4 regions of the Priestia sp. USM5 genome follow, and region 1 is predicted to be linked to each of the others. Evidence: a T-box and tRNA genes for the amino acid it is inferred to sense, from the RefSeq annotation. Region 1 holds a T-box; the other regions hold tRNA genes.
What was found. The T-box of region 1 lies ahead of serS (serine--tRNA ligase). A T-box ahead of a tRNA ligase gene usually reads a tRNA of that ligase, here a tRNA-Ser.

Region 1 (4,376 bases):
GGAAAATCAAAAGAAGCTTCCGTTTCTCCAAAGAATTCGGTAAAAATTATTACCGAAAAAGGTCAAAAAGATCATACTAAAATCAACTTTAAGTTAAACGATAAAGTTATGAACGATCAAAAAGTTGTTGCTCCTATTAAAAAAGGAGAAACAGTTGCTTATGTAAGTGCAACAAACAGCAATCTTAAAGATCTAGGCTATGTAGGAGGCCAAACTACAGATAGCATGACGCCGGTCGTGACAAACGAATCTGTTGAAAAAGCTGGATGGTTCTCTCTCGCTATCCGCAGTATTGGTAACTTCTTCAGCAATATTTGGATGAATGCTGCAAATACAGTGAATAACTGGTTTTAATGATAACTCAAGAGAAAGAAGAGATACTACAAGGGAGTATCTCTTTTTTTTATTTTTAGATTTGTTTGTATATAATCTATAAATTAGATAGGAATTTTCCGAAAAATACGGTAAAATAGACACTAAGTTTTGAATTTTGTATATACACTAAAAATTATTGTGAAACACTTGATACAGGAGGAAGACAAACATGAATAACATTACAGGTACTGATCGTGTAAAACGAGGAATGGCGGAAATGCAAAAAGGTGGCGTTATCATGGACGTGATCAACGCAGAGCAAGCAAAAATTGCAGAAGCAGCAGGCGCTGTTGCCGTTATGGCATTAGAGCGTGTTCCAGCTGATATCCGTGCAGCAGGCGGCGTGTCTCGTATGGCAGACCCAACAATTGTTGAAGAAGTGATGAATGCTGTGTCCATTCCAGTTATGGCAAAAGCTCGTATTGGCCATATTGTTGAAGCACGCGTGCTAGAAGCGATGGGTGTAGACTACATCGATGAAAGTGAAGTGTTGACTCCAGCTGATGAGGAGTTTCATTTAAATAAAAATACATTTACGGTTCCATTTGTGTGCGGTTGTCGTGATCTTGGTGAAGCATCCCGCCGTATTGCTGAAGGAGCTGCAATGCTTCGTACAAAAGGCGAACCAGGGACAGGAAACATCGTGGAAGCAGTGCGTCATATGCGCCAAGTAAACGCTCAAGTACGTAAAGTTGTGGGCATGGACGAAGATGAGTTAATGACAGAGGCAAAACTATTAGGCGCGCCTTATGAGTTATTACTGCAAATTAAACGTGAAGGTCGCCTACCGGTTGTAAACTTTGCAGCGGGCGGTGTAGCAACACCAGCAGACGCAGCGTTAATGATGCAGCTTGGAGCAGACGGTGTGTTCGTTGGTTCAGGAATCTTTAAATCCGACAACCCTGAAAAATTTGCTCGAGCAATCGTTGAGGCAACAACGCATTATCAAGATTATGAACTCATTGCAAACTTGTCAAAAGGATTAGGAAGTGCAATGAAAGGGATTGAAATTTCATCATTATTACCAGAAAACCGCATGCAAGAGCGTGGATGGTAATTTAAAGGGAGTTTTGACAAAATGGTAAAAGTAGGCGTGTTAGGATTACAAGGTGCCTTTCGCGAGCATGCACAAGCATTAGAAGCAGCAGGCGCTGAAGCCATTATCATTAAAAAAGTTGAACAGCTAGACGAAATAGATGGTTTAATCCTACCGGGCGGCGAAAGCACAGCGATGCGTCGTCTGATTGACAAGTATGACTTTATGGAACCTCTTCGCCAGTTTGCACAAGCAGGTAAACCGGTGTTTGGTACGTGTGCGGGTTTAATTTTACTTGCAGGACAAGTTGTTGACCGTGAAGAGCCCCATTTAGGTGTTATGGATATTACGGTAGCTCGAAATTCATTTGGGCGCCAACGAGATAGCTTTGAAGCTGCTCTAAATATTAAAGATATTGGTGAAGATTTTATAGGCGTATTTATCCGTGCTCCGCATATTGTAGAAGTAGGAGAAAACGTTGAAGTCTTGGCAATGCATAACGACCGAATTGTTGCAGCAAGACAAGGTCAATTCTTGGGATGTTCGTTTCATCCAGAATTAACAGATGATGCTCGCATGGCTCAGTATTTTGTAGCAATGGTTGAAGAAGCTTCGAAAAAACCTGTATAAATGAATTGCATCTTGTAAAGACTTGTAGTACATTATGATTAATAAAAATGATATTGGTATAAAGCGTTGATAGGAAATAGTAATAAGATTTTTGATTTCAAGAGAGTCGATGGCTGGTGTGAATCGATAATCAATTCTTATGAATCCGTCCTGGAGCAAGCTGTCGAAAAAGTAGTAGGCAGTTTCGGTTCATCCGTTATCTGGTTTAAGAGGAAGGCTTATTTTAGCTTTCAATTAGGGTGGCAACGCGGGTAAACTCTCGTCCCTTTCATAGGGATGAGAGTTTTTATTTTGCCCTTTTATACTAAAGGAGGTACTCAGTATGTTAGATTTAAAATTTTTACGTGCTAATTTTAATGAAGTAAAAGAAAAGCTCAAGTTTCGTGGTGAGGACTTAACGGACTTAGGTCGCTTTGAAGAGTTAGATGCAAAACGCCGTGAGCTAATTGCTCAAACAGAAGAGTTAAAAAGCAAGCGAAATGAAGTATCACAGCAAATTGCACAATTGAAACGTGAAAAACAAGATGCTGATCATTTAATCGTCGAAATGCGTGAAGTAGGAGACCGCGTAAAGCAATTGGATGAAGAGCTTCGCAGCGTTGAAGAAGAGTTAGAGCTATTGCTGCTTTCAATTCCTAACGTTCCACATGAAAGTACGCCTGTAGGTGAAACTGAAGATGATAACGTAGAAGTTCGCAAATGGGGAGAAATTAAACAATTTGATTTTGAACCAAAACCGCATTGGGATTTAGGAACAGATTTAAATATTTTAGATTTTGAAAGAGCTTCGAAAGTAACGGGAAGCCGCTTTGTATTTTATAAAGGGTTAGGTGCAAGATTAGAACGTGCTCTTATTAACTTTATGATGGATTTACATATGGATGAGCATGGTTATGAAGAAATCCTTCCTCCATATATGGTGAATCGTACAAGTATGACAGGAACAGGGCAGCTTCCTAAATTTGAAGAAGATGCATTTAAAATTAAAGAAGAAGATTATTTCTTAATTCCTACAGCTGAAGTACCAGTTACAAATTTACATCGTGATGAAATTTTAAGCGGAGATCAGCTTCCAATTGCTTATACAGCGTATAGTGCTTGCTTCCGCTCAGAAGCAGGCTCTGCAGGAAGAGATACACGTGGGCTTATTCGTCAGCATCAGTTTAATAAAGTAGAACTTGTTCGCTTTGTTAAGCCAGAAGATTCTTATGATGAATTAGAAAAATTAACGGGCCATGCTGAAAAGGTTCTTCAACTATTAGGTTTACCTTACCGAGTTCTAAGCATGTGTACAGCTGACTTAGGTTTCACAGCAGCCAAAAAGTATGATATTGAAGTTTGGATTCCAAGTTATGAAACGTATCGTGAAATTTCTTCTTGTTCAAACTTTGAAAGCTTTCAAGCTCGCCGTGCTAATATTCGCTTCCGCCGTGATACAAAAGCAAAACCAGAACATGTTCATACACTAAATGGTTCTGGCTTAGCAATTGGCCGTACGGTAGCTGCAATTTTAGAAAACTACCAGCAGGAAGATGGATCAATTCAAATTCCAGAAGTGCTGCGTCCATATATGGGAAATAAAGAAGTTATTTCTAAATAAAAGTAGAAGATGTTCATTAAATTAATTTTTAATGAACATCTTTTTTAAAAAAATTAATAAAAGAGTTGACTTCATTATTTTTATATGATAAATTAATACTTGTCGATACGGAGGAATACCCAAGTCCGGCTGAAGGGATCGGTCTTGAAAACCGACAGGGGTGTTAAAGCCCGCGGGGGTTCGAATCCCTCTTCCTCCGCCATATTTGACTTATAATGCAATTAACATAGCGCGATAAATTGGAGATTGGAAAACCGTTACTTATAAGTAACGGTTTTTTATTTGTTGAAAATGCCGCTTTATTTATTAAAGCGGCATTTTTTTATAGCTGACGACGTTTTAGCTTTTCATTATGTTGTAAAAAGCGAGCCACTTTTTCAACAATTGATTCAATTGAATCAGGATCCTTGAGAAGGTCGTATTCTCTAATATCTAAACGGAGAATAGGACAAGCCGTAAAGTTATTAATCCATTCTTCATATCGGGCGTGCATCTCTTTCCAATAATCAAGAGGCGTTTGTTGTTCCATTGGTCGCCCTCTTTCTTGAATGCGATCTACAATATCTTCGAAGCTGCCTTCCAAATAAATGAGCAGATCTGGATGAGGGAAGTATGGAGTCATAACCATTGCATCGAACAAGCTTGTATATGTCTCATAGTCTACTTTAGACATTGTTCCCTTTTCAAAATGCATCTTAGCAAAGATACCGGTATCTTCGTAAATGGATCTGTCTT
Region 2 (4,376 bases), 580 kb from region 1:
GTAAACGGCGGCCGTAACTATAACGGTCCTAAGGTAGCGAAATTCCTTGTCGGGTAAGTTCCGACCCGCACGAAAGGCGTAACGATCTGGGCACTGTCTCAACGAGAGACTCGGTGAAATTATAGTACCTGTGAAGATGCAGGTTACCCGCGACAGGACGGAAAGACCCCGTGGAGCTTTACTGTAGCCTGATATTGAATTTTGGTACAGCTTGTACAGGATAGGTAGGAGCCTGAGAAGCCGGAGCGCTAGCTTCGGTGGAGGCGTCGGTGGGATACTACCCTGGCTGTATTGAAATTCTAACCCGCGGCCCTGATCGGGCCGGGAGACAGTGTCAGGTGGGCAGTTTGACTGGGGCGGTCGCCTCCTAAAATGTAACGGAGGCGCCCAAAGGTTCCCTCAGAATGGTTGGAAATCATTCGTAGAGTGTAAAGGCACAAGGGAGCTTGACTGCGAGACCTACAAGTCGAGCAGGGACGAAAGTCGGGCTTAGTGATCCGGTGGTTCCGCATGGAAGGGCCATCGCTCAACGGATAAAAGCTACCCCGGGGATAACAGGCTTATCTCCCCCAAGAGTCCACATCGACGGGGAGGTTTGGCACCTCGATGTCGGCTCATCGCATCCTGGGGCTGTAGTCGGTCCCAAGGGTTGGGCTGTTCGCCCATTAAAGCGGTACGCGAGCTGGGTTCAGAACGTCGTGAGACAGTTCGGTCCCTATCCGTCGTGGGCGTAGGAAATTTGAGAGGAGCTGTCCTTAGTACGAGAGGACCGGGATGGACACACCGCTGGTGTACCAGTTGTCTTGCCAAAGGCATCGCTGGGTAGCTATGTGTGGACGGGATAAGTGCTGAAAGCATCTAAGCATGAAGCCCCCCTCAAGATGAGATTTCCCATAGCGCAAGCTAGTAAGATCCCTGAAAGATGATCAGGTTGATAGGTCAGAGGTGGAAGCGTGGCGACATGTGTAGCTGACTGATACTAATCGATCGAGGACTTAACCAAACTTTTAAAAGCGTAAGCTTTACTCAGCAAATTGTTATCTAGTTTTGAGAGAGCAATCTCTTGTCTGGTGGCGATAGCGAAGAGGTCACACCCGTTCCCATACCGAACACGGAAGTTAAGCTCTTTAGCGCCAATGGTAGTTGGGACTTTGTCCCTGTGAGAGTAGGACGTTGCCAGGCAATGAATAAGACCCCTTTTTATGCTCTTGTAAAAGAGTCTAGGGGTTTTTTATTTGGCTCATTTGTAAAAAACTTATATACACATTTAATGTTGTGTATGATATTTGGAGGATTAGCTCAGCTGGGAGAGCACCTGCCTTACAAGCAGGGGGTCGGCGGTTCGATCCCGTCATCCTCCACCACCGTGCCGGTGTAGCTCAACTGGTAGAGCAACTGACTTGTAATCAGTAGGTTGGGGGTTCAAGTCCTCTTGCCGGCACCATTTATATCGGAGGGGTAGCGAAGTGGCTAAACGCGGCGGACTGTAAATCCGCTCCTTCGGGTTCGGCAGTTCGAATCTGCCCCCCTCCACCATTTTATTGGGCTATCGCCAAGCGGTAAGGCAACGGATTTTGATTCCGTCATGCGTTGGTTCGAATCCAGCTAGCCCAGCCATAGAGAGCCATTAGCTCAGTTGGTAGAGCATCTGACTTTTAATCAGAGGGTCGAAGGTTCGAGTCCTTCATGGCTCATTTTAATAAGCGGAAGTAGTTCAGTGGTAGAACACCACCTTGCCAAGGTGGGGGTCGCGAGTTCGAACCTCGTCTTCCGCTCCATATAAAGCGCCCGTAGCTCAATTGGATAGAGCGTTTGACTACGGATCAAAAGGTTAGGGGTTCGACTCCTCTCGGGCGCGCCATAAACGGGAAGTAGCTCAGCTTGGTAGAGCACTTGGTTTGGGACCAAGGGGTCGCAGGTTCGAATCCTGTCTTCCCGACCATTTATGGGGCCTTAGCTCAGCTGGGAGAGCGCCTGCCTTGCACGCAGGAGGTCAGCGGTTCGATCCCGCTAGGCTCCACCAATGAAATTAAATAATTGTAACGAATAATATGGCGGTGTAGCTCAGCTGGCTAGAGCGTACGGTTCATACCCGTGAGGTCGTGGGTTCGACTCCCTCCGCCGCTACCATATAAGTTACATTTGTTATAAATATACGGAGGAATACCCAAGTCCGGCTGAAGGGATCGGTCTTGAAAACCGACAGGGGTGTTAAAGCCCGCGGGGGTTCGAATCCCTCTTCCTCCGCCATTTATTTATATCATATTCATATCATCGCGGGGTGGAGCAGTTCGGTAGCTCGTCGGGCTCATAACCCGAAGGTCGCAGGTTCAAATCCTGTCCCCGCAACCAAAGTGGTCCCGTGGTGTAGCGGTTAACATGCCTGCCTGTCACGCAGGAGATCGCGGGTTCGATTCCCGTCGGGACCGCCATTTTGTTTGGCTCGGTAGCTCAGTTGGTAGAGCAAAGGACTGAAAATCCTTGTGTCGGCGGTTCGATTCCGTCCCGAGCCACCATTTTAAGACGGCGATTGTGGCGAAGTGGTTAACGCACCGGATTGTGGTTCCGGCATTCGTGGGTTCGATTCCCATCAGTCGCCCCATCTTAAGTAACGCGGGTGTAGTTTAGTGGTAAAACCTCAGCCTTCCAAGCTGATGTCGTGAGTTCGATTCTCATCACCCGCTCCAAATAATGGGCCTATAGCTCAGCTGGTTAGAGCGCACGCCTGATAAGCGTGAGGTCGGTGGTTCGAGTCCACTTAGGCCCACCATATTCCACAGTAGCTCAGTGGTAGAGCTATCGGCTGTTAACCGATCGGTCGTAGGTTCGAGTCCTACCTGTGGAGCCATACTGGCCCGTTGGTCAAGCGGTTAAGACACCGCCCTTTCACGGCGGTAACACGGGTTCGAATCCCGTACGGGTCATCTCAAAAGCAGTTTGCATATGCAAACTGCTTTTTTTGTTTGTAAACAGAGTTTAGACAAAAGAATAAACTCTGTTTTTCGTTTTTCTATGATTTTCTCTTCACAATTTGCATTTCCTATAGCACATCTCTAAACGCTTGTTCTAAATTTCGAAAAAAAACCTACAATAGTAATAACAGAATACTGTTTGTACAAAAGGAGGGGAATGCGTGAAAAAAATTGTTTTGTGGTCCATCGGAGTTTTTCTTGTGTATGCAGCTTGTATATGGGTGTATTTATTTTATATAAGTGACACCTCTATTCCACAATCATTAAAAGGTACCAGCGTGGATCCGGCTACGTTTATGAATGCAAGAGAACTTATGTTAACCGAAAAATATTCAAAGATTAGAGATGCGCTCTTTTTTATCCGAATTCCATATGAGTGGTTAGGGTTTATTTTAATTTTAGTGTTAGGTGTGTCTAAGAAAGTGAATAAGTGGTCTAAAGACGTCAGTCGTTTCAGTCTTCTCCAAACTGCTATTTATGTATTTTGGTTATCTGTTCTGCTGCTGATCTACTCTTTTCCTATGGACTGGATTAGCTATAAGCTTTCAACGGCTTACCATATTACGACGCAACCTTTCCAAGGATGGATGAAAGATCTTTTTACAGATTTTTGGGTGAACTATGCCACGATGTTTTTAGTGATTGCTGTGTTGTATGCATTCATTCGTAAGTTTTCAAAAAGATGGTGGCTGTATGCGTGGCTAGTATCTATTCCATTTACGCTATTTTTGACGTTTATTCAACCAGTGGTTATCGATCCGTTATATAACGATTTTTATCCATTAAAGAATAAAGAGCTGGAGACGAAAATTTTGCATTTAGCAGATGAAGCTCATATACCTGCTAAGCATGTATATGAAGTAAACATGTCTGAAAAAACGAACTCTCTCAATGCATATGTAACGGGAATAGGTTCTAATTCAAGAATTGTGTTATGGGATACTACTCTTAATAAATTGACGGAACGTGAAATTTTGTTTATCATGGCGCACGAAATGGGTCACTATGTGAAGAAACATATTTATGTAGGGATTGCTTCAGCCTTAGTTTTATCGATTGTAGGTTTATGGCTAACGAAACATTTAGCTAGCTTTGTGATTAAGAGATGGGGGAAAGCATTAAAAATCACTTCTCTTAGTGATTTAAATTCATTACCGCTTATTCTACTTATTTTTTCTGTGCTCACATTTGCTGTAAGTCCTTTAACAAATATGCAGTCGCGTCATCATGAACTTCAATCTGACACGTACGCCATGGACTTAACAGGAGATAAACAAGCTGCTATTAAAACATTTCAGGATTTAACAAAATCAGGACTGTCCCAGGTGAATCCGCCGTATTTAGTGAAAATTTTTCGATATGGTCATCCAACAATATTGGAAAGAATTTCATTTGTTGAGAAGT
Region 3 (4,376 bases), 190 kb from region 1:
TGTTACTTCAGTCAAAGATCCGGAAAAAGATGAAAAAAATATCTATGAAATGTACTATGAATATACAGAAGCGGTAAAGCGAATCGTTCCTCATCGTATTTTAGCTATGAATAGAGGAGAAAAAGACGGTATTTTAAAAGTGAGTATTGATGCGCCTACAGATCGTATTCTTTCATATTTACATAAAGAAGTAATCAAGAAAAGGGATTCTTCAGTTGAAGGTTATATCATCTCAGCTATAGAAGATGCTTATAAACGCTTAATAGAACCATCTATTGAACGCGAAATTCGTAAAGACCTATCAGAAAAAGCGGAAGAAAGAGCCATTCACATCTTTTCTGAAAACTTACGAAAACTTCTTCTCCAACCTCCATTGAAAGGGAAAGTGGTATTAGGAGTAGATCCAGCTTTTCGAACAGGCTGCAAATTAGCTGTAGTAGATGAAACAGGCAAGGTATTAAAAATTGATGTTATTTATCCACATCCTCCTGTGAGAAAAGCAGCTGAAGCACAAAATAAATTAAAGAAAATGTTCGCTGAATACCCTATTGAAGTAGTGGCAATTGGAAATGGAACGGCATCTCGCGAAACGGAGCAATTTGTAGCGGATGTTCTTAAAGAAATTGAAAACCCAGTTTATTATTTGATTGTGAATGAAGCGGGAGCAAGCGTATATTCGGCTTCTGATGTTGCTAGAGAAGAATTCCCTGATTTTCAAGTAGAAGAGCGAAGCGCTGTATCGATTGCCAGAAGGCTGCAAGATCCGCTGGCTGAGCTTGTGAAAATCGATCCTAAGTCGGTAGGAGTAGGGCAATATCAGCATGATGTGTCTCAAAAGCAATTAAATGATTCACTGACTTTTATTGTAGAGACAGTAGTAAACCAAGTAGGAGTGAATGCAAACACGGCTTCTGCTTCGCTTCTACAATACGTTGCTGGTCTAAATAAGACAGTTGCTCAAAACATTGTAAAATATCGGGATGAAAACGGAAAATTCTCTAACCGAAAACAGTTGAAGAAAATTCCGCGTCTAGGGGCTAAAACATATGAGCAGTGTATTGGGTTTTTACGTATTATAGAAGGTGAAGAACCTTTAGACAGAACGGGTATCCATCCTGAAACATATGGAGACGTTAAAAAGCTTTTAAAGAAAGCGGAAGTGAAAGAGACTGAACTTGGAACGGAGAAAGTAAAAGAAGCATTAAAACATATTTCTTTACCCGAAATATCAGAAGAACTAAGTATAGGGGAGCTTACTTTAAAAGACATTATAGAAGCGCTCGTAAGACCGGAAAGAGATCCTCGTGATGAACTGCCAAAACCTTTGCTCCGTCAGGATATTTTGAAGCTAGAGGATCTAGCAAAAGGTATTCAGCTTGAAGGAACGGTGCGAAACGTCGTAGACTTCGGAGCGTTCATCGATATAGGAGTTAAGCAAGACGGTCTAGTCCATATTTCTAAATTAACGAATCGGTACGTTAAGCATCCCCTCGATGTCGTTTCAGTAGGAGATTTGGTGAATGTGTGGGTAGAAGACGTAGATATGAAAAAAGGAAGAGTTGCACTGACGATGATTCCGCCCCATCAATAATAAAATTGCCTTTTCAGATTTTCTGAAAAGGCAATTTTATTTGTAAAAAGAAGTGATTTAAGAAGCGGAATTATTTTTTTGATAAAAAAACCAACATTGGTTGAGCAATTTTATTTGTGCACGGTCTTTTTCAGAATAAGCGCGCCTCATTTGTTTTTGTAGCCACATTGGCATAAGGACAATCACTCCTTTTCATTTATGATAAGGTGAATAGTGAGTATGTAATGAAGTGTATGCCCAAAGAGCTAGTCAGGTGATTTCATACAGTAGAGGAGTATATAAGATGAATGATAAGGATTTACAAATACTTGTAGAAGAAATTTCATTGAAGCTGTTTCACAAACCATTTCGTCATGAAGCCACTTTTAATTCTCGGTTACGTACGACAGGCGGAAGGTATTTGTTACGTACATCTAATATAGAAGTAAACTACAAATACTTTGAACAATATGGCACACAAGAAATAGTAGAAATTATTAAACATGAGCTCTGTCACTATCATTTGCATATTGAGGGGAAAGGGTATAAGCATGGAGATCAAGACTTTAAAAGGTTAATGAAAGAAGTAGACGCACCTCGATTTTGTCAGGCATTGAAAAAAGAAAGTGATGGAAAGAAAAAAGAGCACATATATGTATGTATGCAGTGTGATCAAAAATATGTTCGAAAAAGAAAAGTGAACACAGTTAAATATGTTTGTGGGAAGTGTAAAGGTAAATTAAAAAAAATGTAGAAGATGCTTGACTAAAATAGATTCATTATGGTAAATTAATAAAGCCGTCTCAAATAAACGGCAAAGAAATTACAAAAACTTATTGACATTACATATAATGTCGATTACAATGTAAGAAGTCTGATAAATATTATTCCACAGTAGCTCAGTGGTAGAGCTATCGGCTGTTAACCGATCGGTCGTAGGTTCGAGTCCTACCTGTGGAGCCATATGGAGAAGTACTCAAGTGGCTGAAGAGGCGCCCCTGCTAAGGGTGTAGGTCGTGTAAGCGGCGCGAGGGTTCAAATCCCTCCTTCTCCGCCATTTTATAATGGCCCGTTGGTCAAGCGGTTAAGACACCGCCCTTTCACGGCGGTAACACGGGTTCGAATCCCGTACGGGTCACCATTGATTTTTATTTACATATCCTGTGGAGGATTAGCTCAGCTGGGAGAGCACCTGCCTTACAAGCAGGGGGTCGGCGGTTCGATCCCGTCATCCTCCACCATTTTGACTGTTTTATACATAATTTTGGATGGTCCCGTGGTGTAGCGGTTAACATGCCTGCCTGTCACGCAGGAGATCGCGGGTTCGATTCCCGTCGGGACCGCCATTTTAAATTATTGGGCTATCGCCAAGCGGTAAGGCAACGGATTTTGATTCCGTCATGCGTTGGTTCGAATCCAGCTAGCCCAGCCATAAAGAGCCATTAGCTCAGTTGGTAGAGCATCTGACTTTTAATCAGAGGGTCGAAGGTTCGAGTCCTTCATGGCTCATTTTCATTTCTTGCGGGTGTGGCGGAATTGGCAGACGCGCTAGACTTAGGATCTAGTGTCTTTACGACGTGGGGGTTCAAGTCCCTTCACCCGCATCTTATTCATTTTATGTATTTAGCGGTCGTGGCGGAATGGCAGACGCGCTAGGTTGAGGGCCTAGTGGGGGCGACCCCGTGGAGGTTCAAGTCCTCTCGGCCGCACCAAAAAAACTTTTAAAAAAAGTGTTGACATAAGAAAATAGAAATGATATTATAATAAAGTCGCAAAAACAACGGCGGTAAACATCATAAGAAGCGCCCGTAGCTCAATTGGATAGAGCGTTTGACTACGGATCAAAAGGTTAGGGGTTCGACTCCTCTCGGGCGCGCCATATTGCGGGTGTAGTTTAGTGGTAAAACCTCAGCCTTCCAAGCTGATGTCGTGAGTTCGATTCTCATCACCCGCTCCAAATATATTGAACTTTGAAAACTGAACAAAGCGACAAACGTCAACGTTAATTTTTATTTTTTAAATGAGCAAGTCAAACATTTCTTCGGAGAGTTTGATCCTGGCTCAGGATGAACGCTGGCGGCGTGCCTAATACATGCAAGTCGAGCGAACTGATTAGAAGCTTGCTTCTATGACGTTAGCGGCGGACGGGTGAGTAACACGTGGGCAACCTGCCTGTAAGACTGGGATAACTTCGGGAAACCGAAGCTAATACCGGATAGGATCTTCTCCTTCATGGGAGATGATTGAAAGATGGTTTCGGCTATCACTTACAGATGGGCCCGCGGTGCATTAGCTAGTTGGTGAGGTAACGGCTCACCAAGGCAACGATGCATAGCCGACCTGAGAGGGTGATCGGCCACACTGGGACTGAGACACGGCCCAGACTCCTACGGGAGGCAGCAGTAGGGAATCTTCCGCAATGGACGAAAGTCTGACGGAGCAACGCCGCGTGAGTGATGAAGGCTTTCGGGTCGTAAAACTCTGTTGTTAGGGAAGAACAAGTACGAGAGTAACTGCTCGTACCTTGACGGTACCTAACCAGAAAGCCACGGCTAACTACGTGCCAGCAGCCGCGGTAATACGTAGGTGGCAAGCGTTATCCGGAATTATTGGGCGTAAAGCGCGCGCAGGCGGTTTCTTAAGTCTGATGTGAAAGCCCACGGCTCAACCGTGGAGGGTCATTGGAAACTGGGGAACTTGAGTGCAGAAGAGAAAAGCGGAATTCCACGTGTAGCGGTGAAATGCGTAGAGATGTGGAGGAACACCAGTGGCGAAGGCGGCTTTTTGGTCTGTAACTGACGCTGAG
Region 4 (4,376 bases), on a different contig from region 1:
TAAAATGTAACGGAGGCGCCCAAAGGTTCCCTCAGAATGGTTGGAAATCATTCGTAGAGTGTAAAGGCACAAGGGAGCTTGACTGCGAGACCTACAAGTCGAGCAGGGACGAAAGTCGGGCTTAGTGATCCGGTGGTTCCGCATGGAAGGGCCATCGCTCAACGGATAAAAGCTACCCCGGGGATAACAGGCTTATCTCCCCCAAGAGTCCACATCGACGGGGAGGTTTGGCACCTCGATGTCGGCTCATCGCATCCTGGGGCTGTAGTCGGTCCCAAGGGTTGGGCTGTTCGCCCATTAAAGCGGTACGCGAGCTGGGTTCAGAACGTCGTGAGACAGTTCGGTCCCTATCCGTCGTGGGCGTAGGAAATTTGAGAGGAGCTGTCCTTAGTACGAGAGGACCGGGATGGACACACCGCTGGTGTACCAGTTGTCTTGCCAAAGGCATCGCTGGGTAGCTATGTGTGGACGGGATAAGTGCTGAAAGCATCTAAGCATGAAGCCCCCCTCAAGATGAGATTTCCCATAGCGCAAGCTAGTAAGATCCCTGAAAGATGATCAGGTTGATAGGTCAGAGGTGGAAGCGTGGCGACATGTGTAGCTGACTGATACTAATCGATCGAGGACTTAACCAAAATTTTAAAAGCGTAAGCTTTACTCAGCCAACTGTTATCTAGTTTTGAGAGAGCAATCTCTTGTCTGGTGGCGATAGCGAAGAGGTCACACCCGTTCCCATACCGAACACGGAAGTTAAGCTCTTTAGCGCCAATGGTAGTTGGGACTTTGTCCCTGTGAGAGTAGGACGTTGCCAGGCAATAAATAAGACCCCTTATGAGTCTCTTGTAAAAGAGCATAGGGGTTTTTTATTTGAAATATTCTATCATAAGTAATGAAAATAACGCTTATTAACGCGCTTATATAGATTTTTTTGGAGGATTAGCTCAGCTGGGAGAGCACCTGCCTTACAAGCAGGGGGTCGGCGGTTCGATCCCGTCATCCTCCACCACCGTGCCGGTGTAGCTCAACTGGTAGAGCAACTGACTTGTAATCAGTAGGTTGGGGGTTCAAGTCCTCTTGCCGGCACCATTTATATCGGAGGGGTAGCGAAGTGGCTAAACGCGGCGGACTGTAAATCCGCTCCTTCGGGTTCGGCAGTTCGAATCTGCCCCCCTCCACCATCTTTATTGGGCTATCGCCAAGCGGTAAGGCAACGGATTTTGATTCCGTCATGCGTTGGTTCGAATCCAGCTAGCCCAGCCATAGAGAGCCATTAGCTCAGTTGGTAGAGCATCTGACTTTTAATCAGAGGGTCGAAGGTTCGAGTCCTTCATGGCTCACCAGTTATATTTACACGCGGGTGTGGCGGAATTGGCAGACGCGCTAGACTTAGGATCTAGTGTCTTATGACGTGGGGGTTCAAGTCCCTTCACCCGCATCTTAATTTAGATAAATGCGCGGAAGTAGTTCAGTGGTAGAACACCACCTTGCCAAGGTGGGGGTCGCGAGTTCGAACCTCGTCTTCCGCTCCATATATATATTGGCGGCATAGCCAAGTGGTAAGGCCAAGGTCTGCAAAACCTTTATCACCGGTTCAAATCCGGTTGCCGCCTCCACGTATAAGTCCTGCCGGGGTGGTGGAATTGGCAGACACACAGGACTTAAAATCCTGCGGTAGGTGACTACCGTGCCGGTTCAAGTCCGGCCCTCGGCACCATTTTAATAAGCGCCCGTAGCTCAATTGGATAGAGCGTTTGACTACGGATCAAAAGGTTAGGGGTTCGACTCCTCTCGGGCGCGCCATAAACGGGAAGTAGCTCAGCTTGGTAGAGCACTTGGTTTGGGACCAAGGGGTCGCAGGTTCGAATCCTGTCTTCCCGACCATTTATGGGGCCTTAGCTCAGCTGGGAGAGCGCCTGCCTTGCACGCAGGAGGTCAGCGGTTCGATCCCGCTAGGCTCCACCATACAGTACACGGAGGAATACCCAAGTCCGGCTGAAGGGATCGGTCTTGAAAACCGACAGGGGTGTTAAAGCCCGCGGGGGTTCGAATCCCTCTTCCTCCGCCATTTTCTATTTTGGTCCCGTGGTGTAGCGGTTAACATGCCTGCCTGTCACGCAGGAGATCGCGGGTTCGATTCCCGTCGGGACCGCCACTTTAAAATATGCGGGTGTAGTTTAGTGGTAAAACCTCAGCCTTCCAAGCTGATGTCGTGAGTTCGATTCTCATCACCCGCTCCAAATCCAAGTAAAGGGCCTATAGCTCAGCTGGTTAGAGCGCACGCCTGATAAGCGTGAGGTCGGTGGTTCGAGTCCACTTAGGCCCATCATGTTTTATAGTAATTGAATTTAACTTATAAATTGATACTGGCCCGTTGGTCAAGCGGTTAAGACACCGCCCTTTCACGGCGGTAACACGGGTTCGAATCCCGTACGGGTCATCAAAAAAGCAGTTTGCATTTGCAAACTGCTTTTTTATTTCTATTAAATAAAATTAGGAGGAGATTGAATAAGAAAAGCGAAATAAGCTGTGGTAGCTTCTGCCGTAGGTTTAGTTATTTAGTTAGCGACTCCATTAGCTCTACCGAATTTAGGAGGTTCTTCTGGATCAGCAGAAGCTGCTGATGTTGAAGGAGACGTAACGGAAAAAGCGTTCTTTGAATCTGCTCAATAGTACAATGTGATGGTACTGGGTCTTTAGAGGATGATTCGAACAAACAGGTGATGACCAAAAAACGGTCAACTTTCATAGACCTTAACCGAATGGACTCTTCTGTAACGAGAAACAATGTTTAAAGATCTCCACCATTTTATGTATTAATAACTTAAAATCTTAAATAAAATATTCTCCTTAATATAAATGCCTTTATAAAAGTTGTGCTAATCTCTTTTCTTAATTGCTGAAAATTTGTATCTAATCCCCCCATTGTGTGTAAAACAAAAGTTAAATTCCTTACAGAGCGTTTCTCTGCACGTTAAAGACATATAATTTAATGTTTTTTATTAATAAATGCTGTAATTAAATAATCTCTGCATAAATTTAGACCTTTCTTCTTATCACATTAATTTAATAGGGGATATAATATCAATTTCCTATGTATTGTTCATGACATAGTTATTTGGCTAATGTTTAAATCACTAAGGAAATACTTCTATACATTTAATAAATATATAAAAGGAAAGTTCGTAAAAGTATACTTTTACGAACTTTCCTTTTATATAAGAAATCTACTGTTTTTATCGTTCGTTTAAGTAAGAAAAGTAATTACGAACGTTCTCTTTATCTAATACACTTTTACGAACGTTTTTGGTAGAATAAAAAGAAGATAGACACAAAAGGGAGTATAAAAATGGAAAATAGAAAATTTGGATATATCCGTGTAAGCAGCCGAGATCAAAATGAAGGACGACAACTTCAGTCCATGGAAGAAGTGGGCATTTCTCCTCGAGATATTTTCATGGATAAACAAAGTGGAAAAAATTTCAATCGAGAACAGTACCAATTACTAAAACGAATGATTCGTAAAGGAGATATTCTTTACATTCATTCACTAGATCGTTTTGGTCGTAACAAAGAAGAAATTTTACAAGAGTGGAATGCTATTACGAAAGAAATTGAGGCAGACATTGTTGTCTTGGATATGCCTTTGCTGGATACGACTCAGTATAAGGATAGTTTGGGAACCTTTATTGCAGATTTGGTTCTTCAAATTTTGTCCTGGATGGCGCAAGAAGAACGAGATCGTATTCGTAAACGCCAGCGAGAAGGAATTAATGCTGCGCTGAAGAGTGGTATATCTTTTGGCCGTCCTAAAGCCCAAGTTAGCCAAGATTTTATTGAGGCTTATAACCGTTGGAAACGAAATGAAATTACAGCCGTACAGGCAATGAAGGAAGCGAATGTAAAAAAGACAACGTTTTATAAATTAGTAAAACAACATGAGGATGCAATGAATATGTAAACTGTTTAAGCTAGTTTATGTTTTACCTTTAGAGCTTTGAAATAAATATTATTCTTTGTGTCAAGTTATCTTTTATTCCATATTCTTCTATATACTAATTTATCTATTAACCTCGTATTAAAACAATGAAAAAAGGAAACACTATTTTTAAAAGAGAAATGATAAAGGGGTTAATCGTTTATGGAAAATAATATATCCAACGAAATGAGTCAAATTGAAAAAAATATATCTGATGAAATATTAGCTGAATTGTTTTTAAGTCAAGTAACGAAACAATTCAAAAGAGGTAAAATTCTTGAAGAGATTGATCAGTCCTTAAAGAATAAAGACAAAGAAGCTTTTTTGCGTTTAACGGTTGAACTAAAATTTGTATCTTAGTAAATAATTAGAAATAGGAAGTCATTATATAAACAAACCA

Region 2: it has a tRNA-Ser gene. The T-box ahead of serS (serine--tRNA ligase) is inferred to sense a tRNA for this amino acid. The anticodon was not compared.
Region 3: it has a tRNA-Ser gene. The T-box ahead of serS (serine--tRNA ligase) is inferred to sense a tRNA for this amino acid. The anticodon was not compared.
Region 4: it has a tRNA-Ser gene. The T-box ahead of serS (serine--tRNA ligase) is inferred to sense a tRNA for this amino acid. The anticodon was not compared.

The regions. Positions count from the first base shown of each region.
Region 1 is NZ_JBSGKN010000001.1:4,619,306-4,623,681, reverse strand. It holds gene ACWATA_RS24380 (serine hydrolase) at 1-354, shown strand, start outside; gene pdxS (pyridoxal 5'-phosphate synthase lyase subunit PdxS) at 545-1,432, shown strand; gene pdxT (pyridoxal 5'-phosphate synthase glutaminase subunit PdxT) at 1,454-2,041, shown strand; T-box leader at 2,099-2,311, shown strand; gene serS (serine--tRNA ligase) at 2,364-3,641, shown strand; tRNA gene ACWATA_RS24360 (tRNA-Ser) at 3,751-3,843, shown strand; gene ACWATA_RS24355 (deoxynucleoside kinase) at 3,964-4,376, opposite strand, start outside.
Region 2 is NZ_JBSGKN010000001.1:4,037,472-4,041,847, reverse strand. It holds rRNA gene ACWATA_RS21290 (23S ribosomal RNA) at 1-1,003, shown strand, start outside; rRNA gene rrf (5S ribosomal RNA) at 1,067-1,182, shown strand; tRNA gene ACWATA_RS21280 (tRNA-Val) at 1,289-1,364, shown strand; tRNA gene ACWATA_RS21275 (tRNA-Thr) at 1,369-1,444, shown strand; tRNA gene ACWATA_RS21270 (tRNA-Tyr) at 1,453-1,536, shown strand; tRNA gene ACWATA_RS21265 (tRNA-Gln) at 1,543-1,617, shown strand; tRNA gene ACWATA_RS21260 (tRNA-Lys) at 1,622-1,694, shown strand; tRNA gene ACWATA_RS21255 (tRNA-Gly) at 1,704-1,778, shown strand; tRNA gene ACWATA_RS21250 (tRNA-Arg) at 1,785-1,861, shown strand; tRNA gene ACWATA_RS21245 (tRNA-Pro) at 1,866-1,942, shown strand; tRNA gene ACWATA_RS21240 (tRNA-Ala) at 1,948-2,023, shown strand; tRNA gene ACWATA_RS21235 (tRNA-Met) at 2,054-2,130, shown strand; tRNA gene ACWATA_RS21230 (tRNA-Ser) at 2,158-2,250, shown strand; tRNA gene ACWATA_RS21225 (tRNA-Met) at 2,276-2,352, shown strand; tRNA gene ACWATA_RS21220 (tRNA-Asp) at 2,357-2,432, shown strand; tRNA gene ACWATA_RS21215 (tRNA-Phe) at 2,441-2,516, shown strand; tRNA gene ACWATA_RS21210 (tRNA-His) at 2,527-2,602, shown strand; tRNA gene ACWATA_RS21205 (tRNA-Gly) at 2,614-2,687, shown strand; tRNA gene ACWATA_RS21200 (tRNA-Ile) at 2,694-2,770, shown strand; tRNA gene ACWATA_RS21195 (tRNA-Asn) at 2,774-2,848, shown strand; tRNA gene ACWATA_RS21190 (tRNA-Glu) at 2,853-2,924, shown strand; gene ACWATA_RS21185 (M48 family metallopeptidase) at 3,134-4,376, shown strand, end outside.
Region 3 is NZ_JBSGKN010000001.1:4,430,769-4,435,144, reverse strand. It holds gene ACWATA_RS23270 (Tex family protein) at 1-1,591, shown strand, start outside; gene cmpA (cortex morphogenetic protein CmpA) at 1,649-1,765, opposite strand; gene ACWATA_RS23260 (SprT family protein) at 1,875-2,324, shown strand; tRNA gene ACWATA_RS23255 (tRNA-Asn) at 2,459-2,533, shown strand; tRNA gene ACWATA_RS23250 (tRNA-Ser) at 2,537-2,627, shown strand; tRNA gene ACWATA_RS23245 (tRNA-Glu) at 2,637-2,711, shown strand; tRNA gene ACWATA_RS23240 (tRNA-Val) at 2,736-2,811, shown strand; tRNA gene ACWATA_RS23235 (tRNA-Asp) at 2,841-2,916, shown strand; tRNA gene ACWATA_RS23230 (tRNA-Gln) at 2,928-3,002, shown strand; tRNA gene ACWATA_RS23225 (tRNA-Lys) at 3,007-3,079, shown strand; tRNA gene ACWATA_RS23220 (tRNA-Leu) at 3,092-3,174, shown strand; tRNA gene ACWATA_RS23215 (tRNA-Leu) at 3,197-3,282, shown strand; tRNA gene ACWATA_RS23210 (tRNA-Arg) at 3,373-3,449, shown strand; tRNA gene ACWATA_RS23205 (tRNA-Gly) at 3,454-3,527, shown strand; rRNA gene ACWATA_RS23200 (16S ribosomal RNA) at 3,609-4,376, shown strand, end outside.
Region 4 is NZ_JBSGKN010000008.1:70,013-74,388, reverse strand. It holds rRNA gene ACWATA_RS28720 (23S ribosomal RNA) at 1-635, shown strand, start outside; rRNA gene rrf (5S ribosomal RNA) at 699-814, shown strand; tRNA gene ACWATA_RS28710 (tRNA-Val) at 931-1,006, shown strand; tRNA gene ACWATA_RS28705 (tRNA-Thr) at 1,011-1,086, shown strand; tRNA gene ACWATA_RS28700 (tRNA-Tyr) at 1,095-1,178, shown strand; tRNA gene ACWATA_RS28695 (tRNA-Gln) at 1,186-1,260, shown strand; tRNA gene ACWATA_RS28690 (tRNA-Lys) at 1,265-1,340, shown strand; tRNA gene ACWATA_RS28685 (tRNA-Leu) at 1,354-1,435, shown strand; tRNA gene ACWATA_RS28680 (tRNA-Gly) at 1,455-1,529, shown strand; tRNA gene ACWATA_RS28675 (tRNA-Cys) at 1,540-1,613, shown strand; tRNA gene ACWATA_RS28670 (tRNA-Leu) at 1,626-1,714, shown strand; tRNA gene ACWATA_RS28665 (tRNA-Arg) at 1,724-1,800, shown strand; tRNA gene ACWATA_RS28660 (tRNA-Pro) at 1,805-1,881, shown strand; tRNA gene ACWATA_RS28655 (tRNA-Ala) at 1,887-1,962, shown strand; tRNA gene ACWATA_RS28650 (tRNA-Ser) at 1,973-2,065, shown strand; tRNA gene ACWATA_RS28645 (tRNA-Asp) at 2,077-2,152, shown strand; tRNA gene ACWATA_RS28640 (tRNA-Gly) at 2,164-2,237, shown strand; tRNA gene ACWATA_RS28635 (tRNA-Ile) at 2,250-2,323, shown strand; tRNA gene ACWATA_RS28630 (tRNA-Glu) at 2,366-2,437, shown strand; gene ACWATA_RS28625 (recombinase family protein) at 3,347-3,958, shown strand; gene ACWATA_RS28620 (IDEAL domain-containing protein) at 4,139-4,336, shown strand.